2 regions of the Nocardioides sp. P4_G10 genome follow, and region 2 is predicted to be linked to the other one. Evidence: riboswitches for the same ligand, from Rfam matches in the RefSeq annotation. Region 2 holds a riboswitch; the other holds the start of a gene.
The links. Region 2 has a riboswitch for cyclic di-AMP ahead of AC1DP1_RS14975 (C40 family peptidase). Riboswitches for the same ligand answer to the same signal wherever they lie in the genome.
Positions count from the first base shown of each region.

Region 1: it holds a riboswitch for cyclic di-AMP, as region 2 does, so the genes downstream of both, AC1DP1_RS01445 (C40 family peptidase) here and AC1DP1_RS14975 (C40 family peptidase) in region 2, are expected to answer to the same signal.

Region 1 covers NZ_JBFUJV010000001.1:289,775-301,544, forward strand. Annotated here, with positions in the region: gene AC1DP1_RS01400 (DUF2975 domain-containing protein) at 1-216, opposite strand, end outside; gene hppD (4-hydroxyphenylpyruvate dioxygenase) at 477-1,709, opposite strand; gene AC1DP1_RS01410 (Lrp/AsnC family transcriptional regulator) at 1,791-2,264, shown strand; gene AC1DP1_RS01415 (IclR family transcriptional regulator) at 2,257-2,892, opposite strand; gene AC1DP1_RS01420 (DEAD/DEAH box helicase) at 2,920-4,698, opposite strand; gene AC1DP1_RS01425 (DUF3039 domain-containing protein) at 4,695-4,982, opposite strand; gene AC1DP1_RS01430 (YqgE/AlgH family protein) at 5,006-5,560, opposite strand; gene AC1DP1_RS01435 (TetR/AcrR family transcriptional regulator) at 5,632-6,276, shown strand; gene AC1DP1_RS01440 (DUF3048 domain-containing protein) at 6,260-7,285, opposite strand; gene AC1DP1_RS01445 (C40 family peptidase) at 7,449-8,009, opposite strand; cyclic di-AMP (ydaO/yuaA leader) riboswitch at 8,011-8,217, opposite strand; gene AC1DP1_RS01450 (SDR family NAD(P)-dependent oxidoreductase) at 8,326-9,093, opposite strand; gene AC1DP1_RS01455 (phosphatase PAP2 family protein) at 9,187-10,251, shown strand; gene AC1DP1_RS01460 (HIT family protein) at 10,262-10,678, opposite strand; gene AC1DP1_RS01465 (excalibur calcium-binding domain-containing protein) at 10,933-11,643, shown strand; gene AC1DP1_RS01470 (putative immunity protein) at 11,680-11,770, shown strand, end outside.
Region 2 covers NZ_JBFUJV010000014.1:47,461-59,230, forward strand. Annotated here, with positions in the region: gene AC1DP1_RS14950 (response regulator) at 1-481, shown strand, start outside; gene AC1DP1_RS14955 (Flp family type IVb pilin) at 1,052-1,234, shown strand; gene AC1DP1_RS14960 (Flp family type IVb pilin) at 1,317-1,490, shown strand; gene AC1DP1_RS14965 (hypothetical protein) at 1,640-2,992, shown strand; gene AC1DP1_RS14970 (hypothetical protein) at 3,006-4,193, opposite strand; gene AC1DP1_RS14975 (C40 family peptidase) at 4,267-5,193, opposite strand; cyclic di-AMP (ydaO/yuaA leader) riboswitch at 5,293-5,427, opposite strand; partial or broken gene AC1DP1_RS14980 (acyltransferase family protein) at 5,644-6,576, opposite strand; gene AC1DP1_RS14985 (hypothetical protein) at 6,609-6,815, opposite strand; gene AC1DP1_RS14990 (NYN domain-containing protein) at 6,881-8,122, opposite strand; gene AC1DP1_RS14995 (hypothetical protein) at 8,133-8,408, opposite strand; gene AC1DP1_RS15000 (DEDD exonuclease domain-containing protein) at 8,515-10,305, shown strand; gene AC1DP1_RS15005 (hypothetical protein) at 10,400-11,770, opposite strand, start outside.

The DNA of each region.
Region 1 (11,770 bases), on a different contig from region 2:
CCCGACCGGCCCGGTGGACTCCCCGTCGACCCGCCGGAACGCCGGCTGGTCGCCTGAGCCGGTGGCACACACCTCGGCGTTCAGGCCGGGAACCGTCCCGCTGCCCAGCACCGTCCCGGCGACGGTCAGCGTGGCGAGGACCGCCATGACGGCGACCACCACCCCGACCAGGACCTCGAGGACCTTGAGCGGGTCGTTGGTCTGCGCAGCCTCCATGGCCGGTCCCCTGACTTATCGAAAGACGATGGTGTCGACAAACGATAGGGCATCGTTTTTCGATACGTCAATGGGCGGCGCGGCGCAACGACGTACGCCGAGCGGTGCCCCAGCCACATCCCGCGTACGTCGAATGTGGCTGGGACACCGCCCGAGCGACGACACGCCGGACAGACGGCTCGAGCGGTGCCCCAGCCACCTCCCGTGCCTCAGGAATGTGGGTGGGACACCGCTCGGGTGGCCGTCAGCCTGGCGTCACGTCACAGGTTGCCGCGGGCGTCCTGCTCGCGCTCGATGGCCTCGAACAGTGCCTTGAAGTTGCCCTTGCCGAAGCCGAGGGAGCCGTGGCGCTCGATGAGCTCGAAGAACACGGTGGGCCGGTCGCCGAGGGGCTTGGTGAAGATCTGGAGGAGGTAGCCGTCCTCATCGCGGTCGACGAGGATGCCGCGCTTCTGCAACTCCTCGATCGGGACGCGCACCTCGCCGATGCGGGCGCGCAGCTCAGGGTCCGAGTAGTAGGAGTCGGGCGTGTTGAGGAACTCGACGCCGTTGGCGCGGAGCGCGTCGACGCTGGCGAGGATGTCGCCGGTCGCCACGGCGAGGTGCTGGGCGCCGGGGCCGTTGTAGAACTCGAGGTACTCGTCGATCTGCGACTTCTTCTTCGCGATCGCGGGCTCGTTGAGCGGGAACTTCACGCGGTGGTTGCCGTTGGCGACGACCTTCGACATCAGCGCGGAGTAGTCGGTGGCGATGTCGTCACCGATGAACTCGGCCATGTTCACGAAGCCCATCACCTTGTTGTAGAAGGTGACCCACTCGTCCATCCGGCCGAGCTCGACGTTGCCGACGATGTGGTCGAGGGCCTGGAACAGGCGCTTGGGCTGGCCGTCCTTCTTCTCCCAGCGCGGCTCGACGTTCACGTAACCGGGAAGGTAGGGACCGGCGTACGTCTCGCCGTCGACGGTGCGCTGCACCAGCGTGTGGCGGGTCTCGCCGTAGGTCGCGATGGCGGCGACGCGGACCTTGCCGTGCTCGTCGGCCACGGTCTCGGGCTCCACGAGCACCGTCGCGCCGGCCTTGCGGGCCTGCGCGATGCACTGGTCGACGTCGGGGACCTCGAGGGCGATGTCGACGACACCGTCGCCGTGACGGGAGTGGTGGGCGATGAGGTCGCTGTCGGGCGCGACGGCACCGCTCACGACGAACTTGATGGAGCCGGACTTGAGCACGTAGGACTTGTGGTCGCGGTTGCCGTTCTCGGGGCCGGAGTAGGCGATGAGATCCATCCCCCACGCCGAGGCGTAGTAGTGGGCCGCCTGGGTGGCGTTGCCGACCACGAAGCAGATCGCGTCCCACCCGGTCACGGGGAACGGGTCGGCGTCGGCGTCGTACTCCACGAGGCCGACGAGCTGGCGCAGCTGCTCGAGCGAGAGGTCGGCCTTCATCTCGTCCACGGTCAGGGCGCCGCCGGTCGAGGCGATGTCAGTCGTCATGGGGCGAACCCTGCCCAGTTGCGGCAACGTGTGCAACAGTACGTCGAAACGTCGGACAAGTTGCACAGTCGAGGGGCACTCATGGACGCGATCGACGGCAGGTTGATCGATCTGTTCGCCACCGAGCCGCGGCTGGGCGTGCTCGAGGCGAGCCGACGGCTCGGCATCGCCCGGGGCACCGTCCAGGCGCGGCTGGACAAGCTCGTGTCGGCCGGGGTGATCACCGGGTGGGGACCGGACCTCTCCCCCGAGGCGATCGGGTATCCCGTCACCGCCTTCCTCACCCTCGAGATCCGCCAGGGCTCGGCCGACCGCGGCGGCCACGACGCCGTCGCCGCCCACCTCGCCGGCATCCCCGAGGTGCTCGAGGCCTACACGATCACCGGCGCCGGCGACATGTGGGCCCGCGTCGTCGCGCGCTCCAACGCCGACCTCCAGCGGGTCATCGACCTGGTGCTCACCGAGCCCGGCATCGACCGCTCGACGACCGTCATCGCGCTGGCCACGCAGATCCCCTACCGGGTGGTCCCGCTCGCGCGGGCGGCGGTCACCTGAGCCGTTCGGCGACGGCAGCCGCCGCGGCGATCACCTGGGGCGCCACGACGTCCTCGTCGATGGCGCCGTCGAGCGTCACGACGCCGACGCTGGCGCGGAGGCCCTCGACGCCCCGCACGGGGGCGGCCAGGCCGCGGGCGCCGGTCTGCAGCTCGCCGCTCGTGACGGCGTACGCCGCCTCGTCCTGCTCCACCAGCCCGATGGCCTTGCCGGCCGCGCCCTGCGTCAGCGGGTGGCGGGCGCCGACCCGGTAGGACACGTGGAAGTCGGTCCACGAGGGCTCGACGACGGCCAGTGCGAGCGCCTCCTCCCCGTCCGCCACGGTGAGGTGGGCGGTCGAGCCCAGCGACTCCGCGAGCCCGCGCAGCACCGGCATGGCGAGGTCGCGCAGGAGGGGCTGCACGCCGCTGGCCAGGTGCAGCACGCCGAGCCCGACGAAGAGCCGGGAGCGCGCGTCGCGGCGGACCAGCCCGTGCTGCTCGAGGGTGCTGATCAGCCGGTAGACGACCGTGCGGTTGACCTGGAGACGGCTCGAAAGCTCGGTGACCGTCAGGCCCTCGGGACTCTCGGCCAGCACGCGGAGGACGCGCAGTCCGCGGTCGAGCGTCTGCGAGGTCTCGGTGGGCACAGGGCCACTATGGCAGCGGATCCAGGCTCAGGAGGTCTTGCGCACGGCCCACTCGCGGATCCGGTTGATCCGCTCGTGCAGCTGCTCGGCATTGGCGACGGCCGCCGGCGGCCCGCCGCACTCCTTGCGGAGCGCGTTGTGGGTGATGCCGTGGGCCTGGCCGGTCCGGTGGTGCCAGGCGGCGACGAGGCCGTTGAGCTCGCGCCGGAGCACGCCGAGCTGCTGGTGCGTGCTGAGCTCCTGCACCGAGTCGACGACGCGGTCGCCGACACCGTCTGCCTTCTGCTTGCGGGCGCGCTCGCTCTGCCGCGAGTGCAGCAGCTCGCGCACCTGGTCGGCCTCGAGCAGGCCGGGGATCCCGAGGAAGTCCATCTCCTCCTCCGAGCCGGCCATCACCTCGCCGGAGTGGCCGAACTGCGCGCCCTCGTAGAGCACGTGGTCGAACGACGCGGTGGAGCCCAGCGCCTCCCACGACATCTCGAGCTCGCCGGACGCGGCGTCCTCGGCGTTGGCCGCGGCGAGCAGGCCCTCCTCGGCGGCGAAGATGTCGTCCTCGTCGTTGACCCGGCGGCCCAGCACGTGGTCGCGCTGCGCCTCCATGTCGGAGGCGAACTCGAGCAGGTGCGGCACCGACGGCAGGAACACCGACGCGGTCTCGCCGCGCGAGCGGGCGCGCACGAAGCGGCCGACGGCCTGCGCGAAGAACAGCGGCGTCGAGACCGTCGTCGCCCAGACCCCGACGGCCAGGCGCGGCACGTCGACGCCCTCGGACACCATCCTGACCGCGACCATCCAGCGCTGCTCGGAGTGGGTGAACTTCTCGATCTTCTTCGAGGAGCCCTTCTCGTCCGACAGCACCACGGTCGGGGTCTCGCCGCTGATCTTCTTCAGCAGCGCCGCGTAGGCGCGGGCGGTCTCCTGGTCGCCGGCGATGACCAGGCCGGCGGCGTCGGGCACGTGGCGGCGTACCTCCGAGAGGCGCCGGTCGGCCGCCTCCAGCACCGCGGGGATCCACGACCCGCGCGGGTCGAGGGCCGTACGCAGCGCCTGGGCGTGCATGTCCTTGGTCAGCGGCTCGCCGAGCCGGGCGACGATCTCGTCGCCGGCGCGGGTGCGCCACTGCATCTCGCCGGAGTAGGCCATGAAGAGCACCGGGCGGACCACGTGGTCGGCGAGCGCGTGGGCGTAGCCGTAGGTGAAGTCGGCCGACGAGGTGGGGATGCCGTCGTCGCCGGGGGCGTAGGTGACGAACGGGATCGGGTTGATGTCGGAGCGGAACGGCGTTCCCGTCAGCGCGAGCCGGCGGGTGGCCGGGTCGAAGGACTCGCGGACGCCCTCGCCCCACGACAGCGCGTCGCCGGCGTGGTGGATCTCGTCGAGGATCACCAGCGTCTTGAACCGCTCGGTGCGGATCCGCATCGCGAGCGGGTTGACCGCGACACCCGCGTAGGTCACCGCGATCCCGACGTAGTCGTCGGACGTCCGGCCCTTGCCCGCGGAGTAGGTCGGGTCGATCGGGATGCCGGCCCGGGCCGCGGCCTCGGCCCACTGGGTCTTGAGGTGCTCGGTGGGCGCCACGACCGTGATCCGGTCGACGATGCGACGGCTGAGCAGGTCGGCCGCCACGGTCAGCGCGAAGGTGGTCTTGCCGGCGCCGGGGGTCGCGACCGCGAGGAAGTCGCGCGGCTGGCGGGACTGGTAGTGGTCCACCGCCGCCTGCTGCCAGGCGCGGAGGGAGGGCGCGGTGCCCCAGGCGGCCCGGTCGGGCCACGCGGGAGGCAGCGGCGCGTCAGGCCGCCCCGTCACGCCTCGGGACCCGAGCCGTCAGAGCCGTTGCCGCCGGACTTGCCCGGATTCATCGAGTCCCAGATCTCCTTGCACTCCGGGCAGACCGGGTACTTCTCAGGGGACCGCGAAGGCACCCACACCTTGCCGCAGAGCGCGATCACGGGGGTGCCCATCACCATCGCCTCGGTGAGCTTGTCCTTCGGCACGTAGTGCGAGAACCGCTCGTGGTCACCCTCGTCCGTCGGGACGGTCTGACGCTCTTCGATCGTCTGGGTGCCCGGGGAGAATCCGATGGTGCTCATGATGGGCAAGCCTAACGCGAGGACTAGTTCATGTCGGGATCGACGGGGCGGTTCACGTGCCAGGCGAGCATGCCGGGCTGCCGGCGCATCACGTCGCGCCACAGGCCGCCCGGGTCGTCGCGGAACGCGTCGGCGGCCTCGCTGGTGACGACGTACCAGCTGCCCTCCTCGACCTCGCCGTCGAGCTGGCCTTCGCCCCAGCCGGCATAGCCGGCGAAGACGCGCATCGCGCGGAGGGTGCCGTCGACGAGCTCGGTCGGGGTGTCGAGGTCGACCATCCCCAGCAGCCCGGCGACCGGTCGCCACCCGACGGGCGGGTCGCCGGGGTCGCGCAGCGCGCCGACCGCGAGGGCGCCGTCCGTCCCGACCGGTCCCCCGCGGAACAGCACCTCCGGCTCCGCGACCACGTCGCGCCACGGCTCGAGGACGTCGGCGACCAGGATCTGGGAGGGGCGGTTGAGGACGACGCCGAGGGCGCCCTCCTCCGTGACGTCGAGCAGCAGCACGACCGTGTCGGCGAAGTTGGGGTCCTGCAGCGCCGGCGTCGCCACCAGCAACATCCCCGAAGCGAGCTGCATGGATCCACTATGGCCGACCCCTCGGTGCGACACACCACCCGCGCGAGCCGGGGTCACCTAGGCTGCGATCCATGGAGACCCGGCGGCAGCGCTACTCCGAGGCGACCAAGCAGGCGCTCGTCGAGGTCGCCGAGCGCCTCTTCACCGCGCACGGCTACTCCGCCACGTCGCTGGACGCCATCGCCGCGGGCGCCGACGTCACCAAGGGCGCGCTCTACCACCACTTCAGCGGCAAGCAGGCGATCTTCGAGGCGGCCTTCGAGCGGGTGCAGTCCCGGGCGACGACGGGGATCGCCGACGCGGCAGCGGGGCACCCGGACCCGTGGGACAAGGCGCAGGCCGGGATGCGGGCCTTCCTCGAGGCGGTCCAGGAGCCGGCCTACCGCCAGGTCGTCGTCTCCGACGGTCCCTCGGTGCTCGGCCACGAGCGCTACCGCGAGCAGGAGGAGCGCTCGACGTACGCCCTCGTCGACGAGATCGTGCGTTCGGTGCTGACCGCCGAGGGACGCCACCTCGACGACGCGATGCTCGACACCTTCACCCGCATCTTCTTCGGCGCCATGTCGGCCGCGGGAGGCTCGGTCGCCGTCAGCGACGACCCCGCCGCCGCGGCCCTGCGGGTCGAGACGGCGATCGGCGTCATCCTGGCCGGGCTCCAGCGCCTCCTCGACGAAGGCGCCGGCGCGCTGGCGCCGGGGACTACTTCGCGAACGTGACGTTGCCGTTGACGGCCGGGACGAGCTCCACCCACACGTGGCCGGCGGGCACGGTGAGGTCGCCGCCCTTGGTGGAGAGCTCGATCGCGCCGGTCAGGCCGTCCTTGGTCCACGTGCCCTTCACGACACGGCCGCCGTGGAAGAGCAGCGCAGCGCCCTTGCCCTCGAACTTGGTCTCCGGGACCGGGTAGCCGGCCGGGTCGCGGTAGCCCGCGTCGCCGACGCGTACTCGCAGCACGAGCACGGAGTCGGCCGGGAACTGGTCGCCCTCAGCGGCGTAGGAGTCGGTGTTGACGTAGCCGCCCTGCTGGAACTGCCAGCTGGTGGAGTGGGCACCGAAGTCGGCAGTGAGCGTGCTGGCCTTCGCGCCCTTCGGCAGGTCGGCCTCGTCGCCCCACGGGAGGTAGGGGGGCGGCTCCTCCTCGGCCTTGAGGCGCTTGGAGATGTCGCCGAGCCGGGCGAAGAGGTTGTAGGGCGCCGAGCGCGACGTCTCGCGGTAGACACCGGCCGCGCCCTCGGTGATCCACGGGATGCCGGCGCCCTTGATGCGGTTGAGCGTGACCTGAGCGGCGCCGCTGGTGACCACTGTGGCGCCGTCGGGCACGATGCCGATGTCGCTGGCGCGCATCGAGCGGACCGGGCCGATGGCAGCGGGCACCTGGGAGTAGTAGAACGCCGCGAGGCGCGTGTAGCCGCCCTCGACGAGCTCCTCGACGACGAGGTCGGCCGAGCCCAGACCCACCTGCGGGGCGCTGGAGGACGTGTTGTCGACCTTGGTGACGACGACGGGGTGCCGGGGTGCGTCGCCCTTGCGCTCGAGACCGGTCAGGGGCCAGTACGTCGGCTCCGGCGGCGCCTCGGTCGTCTCCGAGCTGGTCGGCTCGGACGACGCGGAGGCGCTCGGGGCGGGGTCGTCGTCCCCGCCGCTGCAGCCGGCGAGGAGGAGCGTGGCCGCCGCGAGGGTGGCGACGATCGCACGGGGCGACGAGAGGTGGCGACGGTGACGCACGGGGAGCTCCGATCGAGCGGGGGTGTCGAGCCGGGGGCTCGGGTCTGGCGGTTCTCTGGAAAGTCTGGAGGCGCGCCCTCCCCGAWCGGGGAAGGCGCGCCACAGGGTAGATCAGCAGGAAGTACCTACCAATCCGGGCCTGTCACCCGGAGGCTGGCGCCGATCAGGCGCGGCGGACGGTCCCGGCGAACCAGGCGGACGTCCACGGGACGGCGACGCGTACGCGCTGTCCCGAGCCCGGGGAGTGCACCATCACGGCGTGCCCGCGCGACCAGCGCAGGAAGATCGCGGCGTGGTAGACCCCGCCGCTGCCGTAGAAGAACATCAGGTCGCCGGAGCGCATGTCCTTCTTGGCGATGCGGCGAGCCTGTCCCGCCTGGGCGCTCGACGTGCGAGGCAGCGAGAGGCCGGCGCGGCTGTAGCTGTACTTCACCAGGCCGGAGCAGTCGAAGCGGTCCGGGCCGGCGGCGCCGTACGCGTAGGCGTCGCCGCGCTGGCGCATGGCGATGTCGCGTGCGGTGAGCACGCGGTTGGCCACCCGACGCTTGGCGCTGACGGGGGCCGTCCTCTGCGTCTTCTTCGCGGTGGTCGTGGTGGAGGCGTTGTCGGAGGTGCTGCCGCCAGTGGCGGCGGTTGCGGGCATGGCACTCATCGTCGATGCGGTGATGCCGAGCCCGGCGAGGGCGAGCGCGAGGGCTCGCGCCTTACGAGGGGTCGCAGGCATGGATGTTCCTTTCCCACGCCTGTGAGGTGAGCTGTCGGGCTAGGGCTGGAAAGTGCCCTGCCACCGTGCTCCCGTGGTGCTGCTGGGAGGCTGGCGGCTTCGCCCCGAGCCGGTCGATGACCGGCGGTGGAACCTGTGGGTCCCCCACTCCTGCCCCGGTGTGTCTCGGGGGTCGTCCCGGCCGGGCAGGACTCGGCGTAGTCCGGGACGGTTGGGTCTCTCGACCGCCATCCAAGGTGACAGACGACCCCAAGGGACGCAAAACCGGCCACGTCCCCGAGCGTGGGGCGTGGCCGGGATCACGCCCGGACCGCGCTCAGCCGAGCTTGCGGCCCCCGTCGACGTACAGCGTCTGACCGGTGATGAACGACGCCTCGTCGCTGCACAGGAACGCGGCCGCGGCCGCGATGTCCTCGGGCTGCCCGACGCGCCGCACGGGCGTCGCCTCGGCGTTGAGCCGCTGCAGCTCCTCGGGCTCCATCTTGAGGCGGCGCGCGGTGGCGTCGGTCATCTCGGTGGCGATGAACCCGGGCGCGATGGCGTTGGCGGTGACGCCGAAGGGGCCGAGCTCGATGCCGAGCGTGCGGGTGAGGCCCTGGACGCCCATCTTGGCCGCCGAGTAGTTGGCCTGGCCGCGGTTGCCGAGCGCGGAGACGCTCGACAGGTTGAGGATCTTGCCGTACTTCTGCTCCACGAAGCGGGACTGAGCGGCCTTGGTCATGTTGAAGACGCCCTTGAGGTGGACGTTCATCACGAGGTCCCAGTCCTCCTCGGTCATCTTGAAGAGCAGGTTGTCGCGCGTGATGCCGGCGTTGTTGACCAGCACGTGGATACCGCCGAGCTCGTCGACCACCCGCTGCACGGAGGCCTCGGCGGCGGCCGCGTCGACGACGTCGCAGCCGATGCCCACAGCGCGGGCACCGTCGGCGAGCTCGAGCCGGCCGGCAGCCTCCTGGGCGGCGGCCTCGTCGAGGTCGAGGACCGCGATCGAGGCGCCCTCGCTCGCGAGGCGCTGCGCGATGCCGAAGCCGATGCCTCGGGCTGCTCCGGTGATGACGGCGACACGGCGGTCGTAGCGACCCATGAGGACTCCTGAAGGTCGAGGTGAGATGTCCGGCCGAGGTTACCGCTCGCTCTGGTCCGGTCCACCGCGGCCGGGGGTCGCTACGGTGGACCCATGGGTCGGGGGGAGTTCCGAGCGGCGGCCGTGGTCGCGGCCGTGATGGCCGCGCTGGCAGCGCTGGTCGCGTGGACCCATCACCTCCCGCTGCGCGATCCCGACGGGGCGTCCCTGCCGACCTGGTTCCGGCTGCCGGTCATCGTCGCCTCGGCGGTCGCGCTCGACATCGCCGCGCGGTGGGTGCTGCTCGTCCGGCGCGGCGGCACGGCCGCACGCGTCGCCCTCCGGACGGTGCTCGTCGAGCGGTGGAACCGCGACCAGATCCTCTTCACGGCGAGCGGGCTCGTCACGTGGTACGTCGCCTACGTCGCGTTCCGCAACCTCAAGAGCTACGTCCCGTTCGTCACCGACCGGCTGGCCGACTCCCAGCTCGCCCGGATCGACCGCGTGCTGTGGCTCGGCCACGACCCGGCGGTCGTCCTCCACCACACCCTGGGGACGTCGTGGGCCAACTGGGTGATGGCGGGGGTCTACCTCGTGTGGATCGGACTGGTGCCGGCCAGCCTGGCGATCGCGCTGGTGTGGACGCGCCGCTCGCCCGCCGGTGCGTGGTACGTCACGGCGATCTCACTGGACTGGTGCCTGGGCGCGGCCCTCTACTTCACCGTGCCGTCCCTCGGACCCGTCTACTCCTCGCCCGAGTGGTTCGCCTCGTTGCCGCACACCCCCAACACCTCGGTCAGCGAGATGCTGCTCGCCGACCGCATCGAGGTGTTGGCGGGGCCTTGGGACACCGGCACGGTGCAGACGATCGCGGCCTTCGCGTCCCTGCACGTCGCCGTGATGTTCACCATCTGCCTCATGGCGGAACAGATGAGGCTGCCCGTCGCGATCCGGGTCCCAGCGTGGGTGTTCCTCGCGCTCACCTGCGTGGCGACGGTCTACCTGGGGTGGCACTTCTTCGTGGACGTGCTCGCCGGCTTCCTCGTCGGCGCCGCTGCCTTCGTGCTGGCGGCCAAGGCCACTGGCAACCCGCTGCGCCGTCGCGACGAACCGTGGGCGTTCCGCACCGCGACCGACGTGTCGCACGAGGTCGAGGCCCTCCCCGGCCGACGCGGCTGAGCCACCGTCCTCACCCGTCGATGAGCGCCACCCTCAGGCGATCGGCGTACGCCGCTGCCTCGCCGTCGGCGTACTTGGTGCGGGGCCAGAAGAAGCCGCGCAGCCCGTCGCCCTTGGTGCGCGGGACCACGTGGAGGTGGAGGTGCGGGACGGACTGGCTGACCGTGTTGTTGATCGCCACGAACGACCCCTGCGCGCCGAGGGCGTCCTTGACCGCCGTCGCGAGCCGCTGGGCCGCCGCGAGAAACCCGTCGCGCTGTCCCGCGGGGAGGTCCGGGAGGGTCTCGAGGTGGGTGCGCGGCACGAGCAGGACGTGCCCCTTGAAGACCGGCCGGGTGTCGAGGAACGCCACCAGGTCGTCGGTCTCCAGCACGAGGTGACCGGGCACCTCGCCCGAGATGATCTGGCAGAACACGCATCCGTCCACGTCACGGATGGTGCCACGGGCTCCCCCCACACGTGCGCCGCCACGATCGCGGCGCGGGTCGTAGCCTGCGCGTGGGGAACCAGATGCAGCCGCGAGCCCCCCACCGGCCTGCGCCTCGTTCCCCAGAGGCGGTTCTCGGGGCGGCGATCTGTACTTCACCTGACGGGAGGAGACTTCGCCCGATCCACCGACGCGCCGGCCCCTTCGGTGTGAACCTTCAGTGTCAGCACCACCGATATCCCGTGGGGGAACACATGCACCACCAGCTCGTCCGCGCGCTCGCTCTCGCCCTCGTCGCCCTGGGCCTCGGCTTCTCGGCTCCGGCGCCCGCCTCTGCCGTCATCGACCGCGACTGCGGCGACTTCGCGAGCCAGGCCGCCGCCCAGAACTTCTTCCTGAACGCCGGCGGCGGCGACCCGCACCGCCTCGACGACGACGGCGACGGTGTCGCGTGCGAGTCCAATCCCTGTCCGTGCATCGGTCGCGGCAACACCGCGCCGCAGCAGCTCGCCGACACCGGCAGCAACCAGACCCAGGCCCAGCAGGGACCCCGGACCTACCGCGAGACCGGCAACGTCGTCCGTGTCGTCGACGGCGACACCCTGCACGTCCGGCTGCGCGGCGGGTCGCAGGTCTCCGTGCGCATGCTCGGCATCGACACCCCCGAGCGAGGCCGCTGCGGCGCGAACGACGCGACCGCCAACCTCCGCAGGCTCGCCCCGGTCGGCTCGACCGTCCACCTCGTGTCCGACCGCACCCAGGCCGCGAAGGACCGCTACGGCCGGCTGCTGCGCTACGTGCAGCGCCAGGGCGGCTACGGCGACCTCTCGTTCCGTCAGGCTTGGGACGGCTTCACCCGGCCGTACGTCTTCGGCGGCAAGCCCGTCGCCCGGCACCGCGAGTACGTGCGCGCCATCGACAACGCCCGCGACCACGCGCGGGGTGCGTGGCGCGGCTGCTGGTGACGGCGCCCTGATCCGGCTCGGCGATAGCGTCGGGCCATGATCCTGCCGGCCGTGCGCGACCCGCGCCTGGTCACCGTCCGGCGCGGCGGCACGCTGACCGACGAGGACCACCACCGGCTCGCCCTGT
Region 2 (11,770 bases):
CGAGCTACCCGACGGGCACGGCCTCGAGGTGGTCCGCAAGGTGAGGGCGACGACCGACACGGTCGGTCTGGTCGTGCTCACCATGCACGCGGGTGACGACCAGATCTTCGCCGCGATGGAGGCAGGTGCGTCCGCCTTCGTCGGGAAGGACAGCAAGGCGACGGACGTGGTGAGCGCGGCCAGGCACGCGGCTGTTGCGCCCCGTACGTTCCTCTGTGCCGGTCTCAGTGCGGCGATGGTGCGTCGGGCCACGGCACCCGCCCCCCCGAGGCTGTCGGCGCGTGAGGACGAGGTGCTCGCGCTGCTCGCCGACGGAATGGGCACCGGCGAGATCGCCGTCAACCTGTACATGAGTGAATCCACCGCCAAGACGCACATCACGCACATCTACCAGAAGCTCGGTGCGGCCAACCGCGCGCAGGCGCTCGTCGCGGCCATGCGGCTGGGCCTGCTTGACCACGCCTCGTCGCAGCGCTTCTGACTGTACTCATCGGTGAATTCTCGTCTGGCTACGGGCGCCGCTCCGTTGTCGGCAGCACCAGTTCCACGACGACACCGCATCCAGCGAGCCTGGTCATGTGCTCGGCGGAGGGCCTTGACGGCGGCGGCCACGTGGTCGTGGGTCCCGGCGAAGGCGCTCGGGTGGTCGTCGATCGACTCCCCAGTTGCCGGCTGACCTGCGGTCGGCGACCTGGCCCGCCCGCGTCGTAGCTTCAACGCACACGGGCGCAAGGAGCCAGCGCGGGCGTCAGCGTTGCCCCATCGGTGTCGGTCCTGTTCTTGGCCAGGTCCAGTCCGAGCGCCCAGGCCTTCGCCGCATCTCGATGAGACCGCGTCGTCACACGATCTCGACCAACGAGCCCGATCGGGACATCGAACGCCGACCGGGCCACCCAGGAGGCCAGCAGGGTGACCCGGAGATAGTCACAAGGGGCTATCCAGAGCGGGCCGATCACCCGATCCGGAAACCGCCAAGACTTGGCAGAGTCTTCCTCGACGGGCTTCGCGGCTCGCAACCGAGACTCATCACACAGACAACAAGGGGAAAACCATGCTTGAGAAGTTCATCACCCTCATGATCGTCGGCCGCGACGAGGACAAGGGTGCCACCGCCACGGAGTACGGCCTCCTCGTCGGTCTCATCGCGCTCATCATCGTCGTCGGTGTCGGCCTCTTCGGCAACGCCCTCAACACCTTCTTCAGCGGCCTCGCTGGCACCGTCGGCAGCTGGTGACCATCAACTCCTGACGATGAGAGGTCGGCCATTCCGTCTCGGAGTGGTCGGCCTCTTTCTGTCCCACTTGAGAGGAGACGCCGTGAAGGACATCGATGCCCCCCAGGAGCGCGACGAACGGGGTGCCACTGCAACCGAGTACGGCCTCCTGGTCGGCTTCATCGCGATCGTGATCGTGGTCGGGGTGGGGCTGTTCGGCGAGGCACTCAACACCTACTTCGACGGACTGTCCACCTGGCTGGCCACCGTCATCTGACACATCCAGCGCCCTGCCACACTGGCGGGCTCGATCTCGGGACGGGGCACGTGATGCGGCGTGTGGGGACGACCGCAGCTGCACCTGCGGGAAGCGCGGAGGAACGAAGTGGCTACTCGGTGATCCCGGGGTGGCTTCCCTTCGGGCTGATGGGTGTCTTCCTCGCTGCAGTCGCACGCCAGGGCGTGCAGGCCATCTCCGACCCCGACACGTTCTGGCACCTACGCCTGGGACACGACATCCTCGATACTCGGTCGGTCAAGACCGTGACCGGCCCATGGAGCTCGCTGTCCGACCAGCCGTGGGTCCCGACCCAGTGGCTCACCGAGGCGGTCCTTGCGTTCGCTGAGGACGTGGGGGGGCTTCCCGCCGTGGCGTGGCTCTTCACCATCGCGCTTCTCGTCCTTGTGCTCCTCGTCCACCAGCTCGCCCGACAAGGGTCCGACGCCGTGCCAGCGGCCTTCACCACCGGGCTGACCATCGTCGCCATGTCGGCGAGTCTGTCTCCTCGACCGCACCTGATGACCTATCTGCTCCTGTGCGCCACGCTCATCGCGTGGCAGCGCACGGCTGAGGACCTTCGACCGCGGTGGTGGCTCACGCCCCTCACCTGGGTGTGGGCGATGTCCCACGGCATGTGGTTCGTCGGCCCCCTCGTCGGCCTCGCAGTCGTCACCGGGTTGGTCCTGGATCGACGGGTGGACAGGTCGCAGGTACTGCGACTCGTTGCCGTACCGGTGGCCAGCATCGCTGCGGCTGCGTTCACCCCGGTGGGTCCTGACCTGCTGGGGGCACCCGTGGCCGTCGCGGGCGTGGGTGCGTTCATCACCGAGTGGCAGCCACCGTCGTTCCGGTCACCCGGTCCAGCAGCCGCCGCCCTCATGGTGGCCGTCGTCGTCACGGCATGGGCGCGGTCGCCGCGGAGGGTCCCCTGGGTACACATCGCGCTCCTCGCGCTTGCCGGCGGATGGATCCTGCTGGCGACCCGCACCGTGGCGCTGGGTGCCCTGATCGCGTGTCCGTTGGTTGCGGCGACCTTGCAGGACCTGATGGCACGCGAGCACCGCTTGCCCAACCGCCGCGAGACCTGGTCCCTGGGAGTGGTTGCCGGCGTCATTGCCTGCATGTCTGCGGTCGCCGTCCCCAGCACTGCAGCGAACCCGGAAGGTGTACCTTCTGCCCTCGCGCAGGAATTGGACGACCTGCCGGCAGGCGCTGTTGTCCTCAACGCCTACGAGCTGGGCGGTTGGCTCCGGTGGAAGCATCCCGATCTCGAGCCCGTCGTCGACGGGATGTCCGAGGCGTACTCCGTCGAGCACCTGCAGGGCTTCGGACGTGTGCAGGCGATGGCTGCCGGCTGGGAGACGACGTTCGATGAATGGAACCCGGCCGCAGCCCTCGTGCTCGACCGGTCCCCCTTGGCGACGGCCTTGGCAGAGCGGCGGGGATGGACCGAGGTCGCCCATGACGAGGGCTACGTGCTGCTCGAGCCACCTCACTGATCCGACCCGCTGATCAGCGCCCGGAGAGCAATCGGAGCCTCGCGCGCCAGAGCGGGGCGAGCGCCAGGACCGGCAGCCCCGAACGTCGAAGCACGACCTCGACCGGCGTCCCCCGAGCGGCAGCGGCGTACACCGCCACCAGGTCCCGCTCCCCCAGCCTCTCGGCGATGATCCGACACGCGAGCCACGCCTCCTCGTAGCGGGCCTGCAGGTCGTGCGCGCGGGTGTCGAAGTCCGCCGCGGTCGGGAGTGCGTCCGGTACGCCGTCGCGCCTGGCCGCCGCGACTGCCCGTCCCAGGGTGACGCGGTCCGGCAGTCGCGTCCCACGGAGCGCGACGTAGTCAGCGAAGCCCTCGAGCAGCCACGGCTCGACCGGTTTCCGCACCGCATCGGTCGCGACATGGACCAGCTCGTGGCTCATGACCACCTGCGCGCCCACGCGGCGCAGCCCGTCAGTGAGGTCGGGGTTCACGAACACGTGGACGGGCCCGTCACCGTCCGAGGCTCGCCCGACCGGAGCGGTCACCGCAGCGATCCCGGCGTAGGTCCCGGGTCGCACGCCCAGGGTCTCGTCGAGCGCGGCTGCGGTGGCGGGCACCTCCACCACGACGGGCGAGCTCCATTCCGGCAGGACGCGCCGTACGACGTCGATGCCACGCGCCGCTCGTGCGGCCGTGGCCTCGGCGACGCTCGAGGGCCCGTCCGCCATCACCAGGACGTCGCCCGACCGGGTGACCGACAGGCGGCCATGGAGCCACAGCGGAAGGCGAGTTCCCGCTGCGTCGGACGGCGCGAACTCCACGATGCCCAGTCCCCCGCCACTCGGCGCGAAGCTCACGACCACGTCGCTGCGCGCCGGCGCCGCGTCGAAGCCGCGCACGCGCCAGGTCAGCTCGGCCACGCCGCTCCACGAGCCGTCCGGGGCGACGGCGCCCAGCTGGTCGACATAGCGTGCGTCCACGCCCGCGAGGTCGAGCGAGCGGACGTTGGCCGCGATGCCCGACAGCAGCTCGTCCGCGGCCGGCACCTGAGGGGGCGCCAGCTGCGCCAGGGCCTGCCCGTCACGTGCCTCGACGGCCTCGACGAACGCAGTCAGCGCGGCCGTAGCCTCCGCGGGACTCGCCCGCGGCGCCTCGGTCGGCTGAGGAAGCGCCACCTCTTGCCGGCCGTCCCGGGTGAGGACGACGACCAGGACGACCACCAGGACGACCCCGAGGAACAGCGAAAGGCCGGCCGCCCACAGGAGTGGACGACCGGCCTTCGATGTCTGCTGGTCAGCCAGGGCGGACCGCGCCGACGAAGGGCATCGAGTAGAGGCCCGAGACGGCGACGCCGGTGCCGGGGTTGGCAGCGTGGACGATCATGCCGTTGCCGATGTACATGCCGACGTGGCTGATCGGGCTGTAGTAGAAGACCAGGTCGCCGGGCTGCAGGTCGCTGGCGGCGATGCGCGGACCGGAGCTGAACTGGGCGCTGGACGAGTGCGGGAGCGACACGCCGGCCTGGGCCCAGGCGCGCATGGTCAGGCCGCTGCAGTCGAAGGCGTTCTCACCCATCGCGCCGTAGACGTAGGCGTCGCCCACCTGTGCCATCGCATACTGCACGGCCGCGGCGGCACGGCCGGACGCGGGGACGGAGACCGAGCTGGGCGCGCGGGTGGTGGTGCCGCGCGAGGCGAGCACGCGCTCGCGCTCCTCGGCCTCGAGGTCGGCGAGCAGGTCCTTGGCCTCGGCCAGCTTGTCGTCGACCGTGTCCTTCTCGGCGCTCAGCTGCTCGGTGATCTCAGCGATCTCCTTGGTGCGGGACGCGGTGGCCTCGCGACGGATCTCGAGGGCCTCGAGCTCGGTGTCGTAGTCGGAGAGCAGCGAGGCCTGGAGGTCGTTGAACGACGACATCGTCGAGAGCGAGTCGAGGAACGCTCCCGGGTCGTCGGAGACGACGATCTGACCGACGGTCGAGATGCCCTCTCCCTCGAGCTGGCGCACGACGGCGTCGGAGACCTGGTCGCGCACGGCGCCGAGGCGCTCGTCCTGGCGATCCTGGTCGGCCTTCAGACCGTCGAGGTCGCTTCGCAGGTCGGCGAGGTCGAGCTTGGCGTCGTGGAGGCGCTCTTGCGCCGCCTCGGCCTCGTGGTAGAGGCGGTCGACGCGAACCTTGACGTCCTTGATGTCGGGGTCGGCCTGCGCGGGGGTTGCAGGCACGAAAGCGATGGCAGCGATCGCGGAGAGACCAAGAACGGTCGCGCCAACTCGCTTGCGGGTGTGAGCCACGAGCGGGGGAACTCCTCGGGGTGTCGTACGCCTACCAGGTGAGCTGACGGGTTCGGCACGACTGGCCTACTCCTGCTCCTCGTGCCGCTCGCGCAGCACGCCTCGCAGGCGATTCACCCCAGGGGGAAGTGTGGTTCCCCGGCTCGTCGACCACGGGTGATGCGGGGGTGTGGTCCACGACTCGGCGCGACGTCCGCGCGGGCCTGGTGACCCACTGCCACGGACGTCAGCCCACACCTTAGACCGCTCGTCCGGGCCTCGCCAATCTTCGCCACGACCGATGGGACTTTTCTTCAGGAAGGGTTCCTCAACGCACCGCCACGACAGATGGACGATCGCTCCGGTGACGAAGAGGACGATCGTCCAGGCGACCAGCTTCTGGCCGGGAGGGGCAAGGCTGGCCAGCGCGAAGAGCGGATAGTGCCAGAGGTAGAGCCCGTAGGACCGCCGCCCGAGGAGCACCAACGGGGATGACGCCAAGAACGTGGCTCCACCCGCGGCCACATGCATGAGAACGAGCGCCGTCAGCAGTGGAACGAAGGTCGTGACCGCGAGCATCTCCCACGCCAGCCCGGCGAGTGACATGGCGGCCAGGGCCGCCACGACGACGACCGACGTGCCGGCCCACCAGCACGTAGGCCCTCGACGCCAGAGATGCACCGCTGCCAGGCACCCGATCAGAAGTCCGTCGACGCGCATGTCGGTGCCGTAGTTGACGTGGAGGAACCCCGAGCCGTCGTCCCACAGGACCAAGCGTCCGAGGACGCTGACGAGGGCGAGCGTCACCACGCACGGCACCAGCCACCGTCCGCGCGCGCATCGGAGCAGAGCCATGAGGAGGAACGGCCACGCGAGGTAGAACTGCTCCTCGACGGCGAGCGACCAGGTGTGGAGGATCACCGTGTCCCGGGCTGCCATGGCGCCCGTGTAGTTGCTCACGTAGAACACCGCACCGAGGATGTCGCGCATACCGGGAACCACCGGGCTCTCGGAGACGACCCCGAGCGCAGCCATCGCCGCCAGGAAGAGGGCTAGCGCAGGAGCGAGCCGCCTCGCCCTCCTGGCGAAGAAACGACGCAGCCTCACGTTTCCATGATCCTCGATGTCCTGGAGCAGCAGTCCGGTGATGAGGAAGCCGCTGAGGGTGAAGAACACCGTGACGCCGACGGTGCCCGCCGCGTGGAGGACGCCGACCTGGGTGTGCGCCAGCATCACCAGGACGATGGCGAGGCCACGTAGGCCGTCGAGGCTCGGCAGGTGCGTCAGCCGCCAACGCTCGCCCGTCGTGTCCACGCCGGCCATCCTCGCCGACATCAGTCCGGCGCGAAGCGGCTTGACCGGATTGGTCAGGCGGACTCGACCACAGGTCCGCTCACCGGCTCCACGAGCCGTAGGGGCGGCACCAGGCCACCTGAGGCCAGCACGTCGAGCGCCGCCATCTCGTCGTCATCAATGGTCAGCTCGGGTGGTGGGCCGAGGAGCACCGTCACCACGCAGTCGTGGCAGTGCAGCCCACGCACCACGCAGGTGTCGCAATCGATCCGTGTCGTCATGTCCCGAACGGTGACAGGGGCCACCGACAACGCCTCCGCGGCGTGTCGCGCGCCGGCGTGTCGGGCTAACCGGCGATCACGCCGAGCAGCGCCGCCACGGGAACGGTTCTCGCTCCGTCACGTGCCACGTCGCGCGCGACTGCCTGGTCTCCGGTCACCACGACGACCACCCGCCCACGAGGCTCGGCTGCCACCAGCTGGCGGATCACGTCGTCGGCGATGACGCCCTCCGGGCTGAACACCACGCGGACGCCGCGGGGCGCCGGCATCGCCGTGCGCACCGTGGACTCCGCTGCGTCGAACACCACGGTCGTCTCCGCCCCCGTCCTCGCCACCAGCGGCCCCAGCGCAGCGACCAGTCGGCTGCGCTGTGCCTCGAGGCTCGCGCTGGGCCAGCGTTGCTTGGTGACGTTGTAACCGTCGATCACGAGTCGGGCCCGCGGCAGCGCGAGGGTCTGCTCGAGCAGCGCGGGTGTGGCCGGCGCGCTGGAGGAGGGCGCCGCCTCCACGCCTGCCAGGGCGGCCTCGACGGCATCGCCGGGAGCGCCGCTGACAGCGGGGAGGGCGAGCTCGCGCCGCAGCCCCGTCGCGGCGTCGACGACCGCGTCGAGCAGGAGCCGCGCCCGGATGCTCGCGGCGTCGCGCTCGGACCGCGTCTCGCGTCGGCTGGCGGCGAGGCCGGCCTCGGCCTCCTCCAGCTGGGCGCGCAGTCGTCGTACGTCTGCCTCGGCGGTGCGGGTCGCAGACGCTGCAGCAGCCAGGGCCTCGTCCCGGGCGGCGTGGGCCTCGTCCCTCGCCTGCTCGGCGGCACGCAGCACACCGCGTGCCTCGCCCAGCCTCTGGCGCAGCACCTTGTGGTCGGCCTTCGCGCGCTCGAGCTCCTCGCGGTGCTCCGCGCGTACGGCACCGAGCTCGGCCTGCAGCGCTGCCACCTGCGCGGTCAGGCGGGCGTGCTCGGCGTGGGCCTGCTCGTCGCGCTCCTCGTGCTCGCCCAGGGAGCCGGCGACCTCCGCGACGACGGACTCCCAGCCCTCGTCCCTGGCCAGCCACGCGCGCGCGGCGGTGTCGACCGGGTCGTCCGCAGAGGCCGGTACGACCGCGACCTGCACCGCCGCGTGCTCGCGGAACGCGGCGTCATCGAGGGCGGCCCAGATCGCCGACCCGCCGAGCCGGGCACGGCGCGCCGGCGCGAAGCCGGCGACCTTGCGGAGGGACGGCGGCACCGGTGCGACCGACGGCAGGACCGCCGAGACCAGTGCGACCACCCGCAGGCGCAGCCGCTCCGGGAGGGCCGCTGGGTCGGTCACCGACGTCCCGTCATCCGGCGGCCGGGTCGGCGGACGTGTCCGCCGAGGCGCGATCCACGACCTCGATGGCGTCGTTGCGTCCGCACCAGCGGCAGGAGACCGACTCGACCGCCTCAGAACGCACCGTCTCCTCCTCGACCTGGTGCTCGCCCGCGAGGTCGAAGTGCCAGTACTCCGTCGTACGACGGGTGCGGGTGACGTCGAAGCGGGTGAGGTTGCCGCAGCCGGCACAACGCCACCGCTCGCCGTCGCCGGGAACGCGGAGGTCGCTGGTCTGCTCGGGCACGGAGGTCTCCTCGGTCGTCGGTGGCCGCCCCTGGTGGGCGGGCGCGGTCAGCGTAGTCCGCGCGCCGCGGCCCCGATGTCGGATCCCACGTCTAGCGTCGTCGGACATGAGCACCACCGCCCACCGTCCGACGCGGGAGAGGTCCCGCTGGGAGGCGCAGCGCAGCTTCGACGAGCTCGGGCGGCCGCTGCGGGACCTGACCTTCTGCGTGGTCGACCTCGAGACGACGGGCGGTTCCGCTGCGGCCGGGTCGATGATCACGGAGATCGGCGCGGTGAAGGTCCGGGGCGGCGAGGTGCTCGGCGAGTTCCAGACGCTGGTCGACCCGCACACGGAGATCCCGGCGTTCATCGCGGTGCTGACCGGCATCAGCAACTCCATGGTCCGCGACGCCCCACCGATCGAGACCGCGTTGCCCGCGTTCCTGGACTTCGCGGCCGGGTGCGTCCTCGTCGCGCACAACGCACCGTTCGACGTCGGGTTCCTCCAGCACTTCGCGCGCGAGCAGGGACGCCCGTGGCCGAAGTTCGAGGTGCTCGACACGGCGAAGCTCGCACGGCGCGTGATCACCCGCGACGAAGCCCCCAACTGCAAGCTGTCGTCGCTGGCCAAGGTGTTCAGCTCGACCACGACGCCCAACCACCGTGCGCTCTCGGACGCCCGGGCCACGGTGGACGTCCTGCACGGCCTGATGGAACGGCTCGGCGGCCTCGGCGTCCACACCCTCGAGGAGCTCCAGACGTTCTCGGCCAGGGTCAGCACCGCCCAGCGCCGCAAGCGTCACCTCGCCGAGGGCCTGCCCCACTCCCCCGGCGTCTACCTCTTCCGCGACGACCGGGCGCGCGTCCTCTACGTCGGGACCTCGAAGGACCTCCGCACCCGCGTGCGCACCTACTTCACGTCCTCGGAGACCCGGACCCGGATGGGCGAGATGGTCGGCCTCGCGGAGTCCGTGACGGGCATCGAGTGCGCGACGCCGCTCGAGGCCGAGGTGCGGGAGCTGCGGCTGATCGCTGAGCACAAGCCGAAGTACAACCGCCGTTCCCGCTTCCCCGAGAAGGTGCACTTCCTCAAGCTCACCCGCGAAGCCTGGCCGCGTCTCTCCCTCGTGCGCAAGGTGCTCGACGACGACGCGGACTACCTCGGTCCGTTCTCCTCGAAGAAGACGGCCGAGAAGTGCCTGGCCGCCCTCCACGAGACCTTCCCCGTCCGGCAGTGCAGCGGACGGCTTCCCCTGACGCCCTCCCGGTCGGCCTGCGTCCTCGCCGAGATGGGACGGTGCCTGTCTCCTTGCGACGGCTCCACCGACGCCTCGACCTACGCAGCGATCGTCCGTCAGCTGCGCGACACGCTGCTGCGCAGCCCCCACGAGGTCGTCGAGGCCATCAACCAGCGCATGACCGCACTGGCCGATCGCGAGCGCTTCGAGGAGGCCGGCATCCACCGTGACCGTCTGGCCACCTTCGTCCGCGCCGCCGCCCGCACCCAGCGGCTGTCGGCGCTCACCCGCTGCCAGGAGATCGTCGCCGCCCGGCGGGAGGACAGCGGCCGCTGGTCGGTGCACGTCGTGCGCCACGGACGCCTTGCCGCAGCCGGCGTGATCCCGCCGGGTGCCGACGCCCACCAGTACGTCCGCGAGCTCACCGCGAGCGCGGAGACCGTCAGCGGGGCGCCCGGTCCGGTGCCGGCCGCGACCGCCGAGGAGTCGGAGAAGATCCTGCGCTGGCTGGAGTCACCGGGCGTGCGCCTCGTCGACGTCGACGGCGAGTGGGTCTGCCCCCTCGGCGGCGCAGCGCGCCACCTCGCGGTCTACGACGCGGCCAACGAGTCCCGTCTCTCGCTGGTGCCGTTCGACGAGCAGCGCCTGCCGTCACCGGTGCACCGGCCGCACCGATGACCGGTCGGACCGACGTCCCGGCCGTCCCAGGCCCGAAGTTGACCACAGGTCCCTCGAGGCGACGGGTCCACGAGGAGACAGCTGCTGCAGTCGCTCACCCCGAGGCGGTCACGACGAGCAGTCCGTCCACGCAGTCGTACCGGTCGACAGTGGCAGTCGTGGAACGCGCACTGACGACGACGGGCTCGCGCGCCGTACGCAGCGCCGCGCACTCGTCCGCAAGGCTCGGCCGATCGTCGATGACCGCCTCACCACGGAGGATCGAGAGGAGGGTTCGCGTCACGGCCGACTCCGTCGGAGTATCCAGCCAGACGCCGTGGGCCTCGACCGAGCCAGGCGCAACCGCTGCCCGGATCACCCGCGACGAGTCGACCGTGGACCACCAACCGAGCTGTGACCCTAGCGGAGTCACGAGGCCCCACAGGACGAACGCAGTCGCGGCCAAGGTGAGGGTTGCTCCTGCGAGGCGCACGGGGAGCACCCGCACAGCGGCAGCCCTGCTCATCATCACCGAACAGGGCGCGATGAGGATGATCCCGATCACGGCCGAGTGCCACAGGAGCTTCGTGGGGTAGTAGGCCTCCAAGGGGATCGAGAACGCAACTGCGATCCCGATGGCCACGAGAGTCGGGCCTGCCAGCACAGTGCAGGCGGCGACCGCAGACGTACGCGTCAAACGTGGGAGCACGCTCATCCCAGCGACGAGGGACAGACCCAGGCTCAGCCACGGAGGCGATCCGACAACACCGTGGAGGGACGCGTGCCCGGCACCGAAACCGGTGACAACGGCAACGACAGGCGGAAAGCACGCCACCGCGCCGGCAGCTGCCAGCAGGAGCACCTTGACGCTGGTTGCCGGATCGGGTTCCCGGCTGCGCCACATCAGGATCAGGGCAGGGAGGACGACAGCCGGCAGAAGGAGCTGCCACGTGTGCGCCATGAGCACGACCGAGCTCGTGAGGACCAACGCCCTTCGAACGGATGACCCGCGTTCGATGACGCACTCGCGAGCGAGCACAGCGAGGACGACAGCCGCGAGGACGGAGGTCTGGAAGCCCAGCGCCATCGTGTCGGCCATGAACCGCGGGGTGGAGACGACGAAGCCCGCGATGAGCGCAGATGCCATCACCTGGCGCCCCGAAAGCCCCACACCTCGTGCGATTGCAGCGGCGGCGCTGCTCGTGGCAAGGACGAGGACGGCGAAGAGGACCCACGTCGCCATCGCGTTCATCGCGAGGAAGCCCGGAAGCGAGTCGGCAGTCACGTCGCCGTCGAAGTTGAGCCACCCGATGGCGAGCAGGGCGTGCCACGCGCGTGGGTAGGGGTTCTCCGAGTAGTCGAGGGCTCCGTTGCCGACGATGTCCGCCACGTAGGCGAGATGGCGGACGTTGTCGCCGCCGAGGAACCACTCGACGCGACTCTCGCGCGCCACCACCAGCGACGCTGCGCCCACCACCAGCACCCA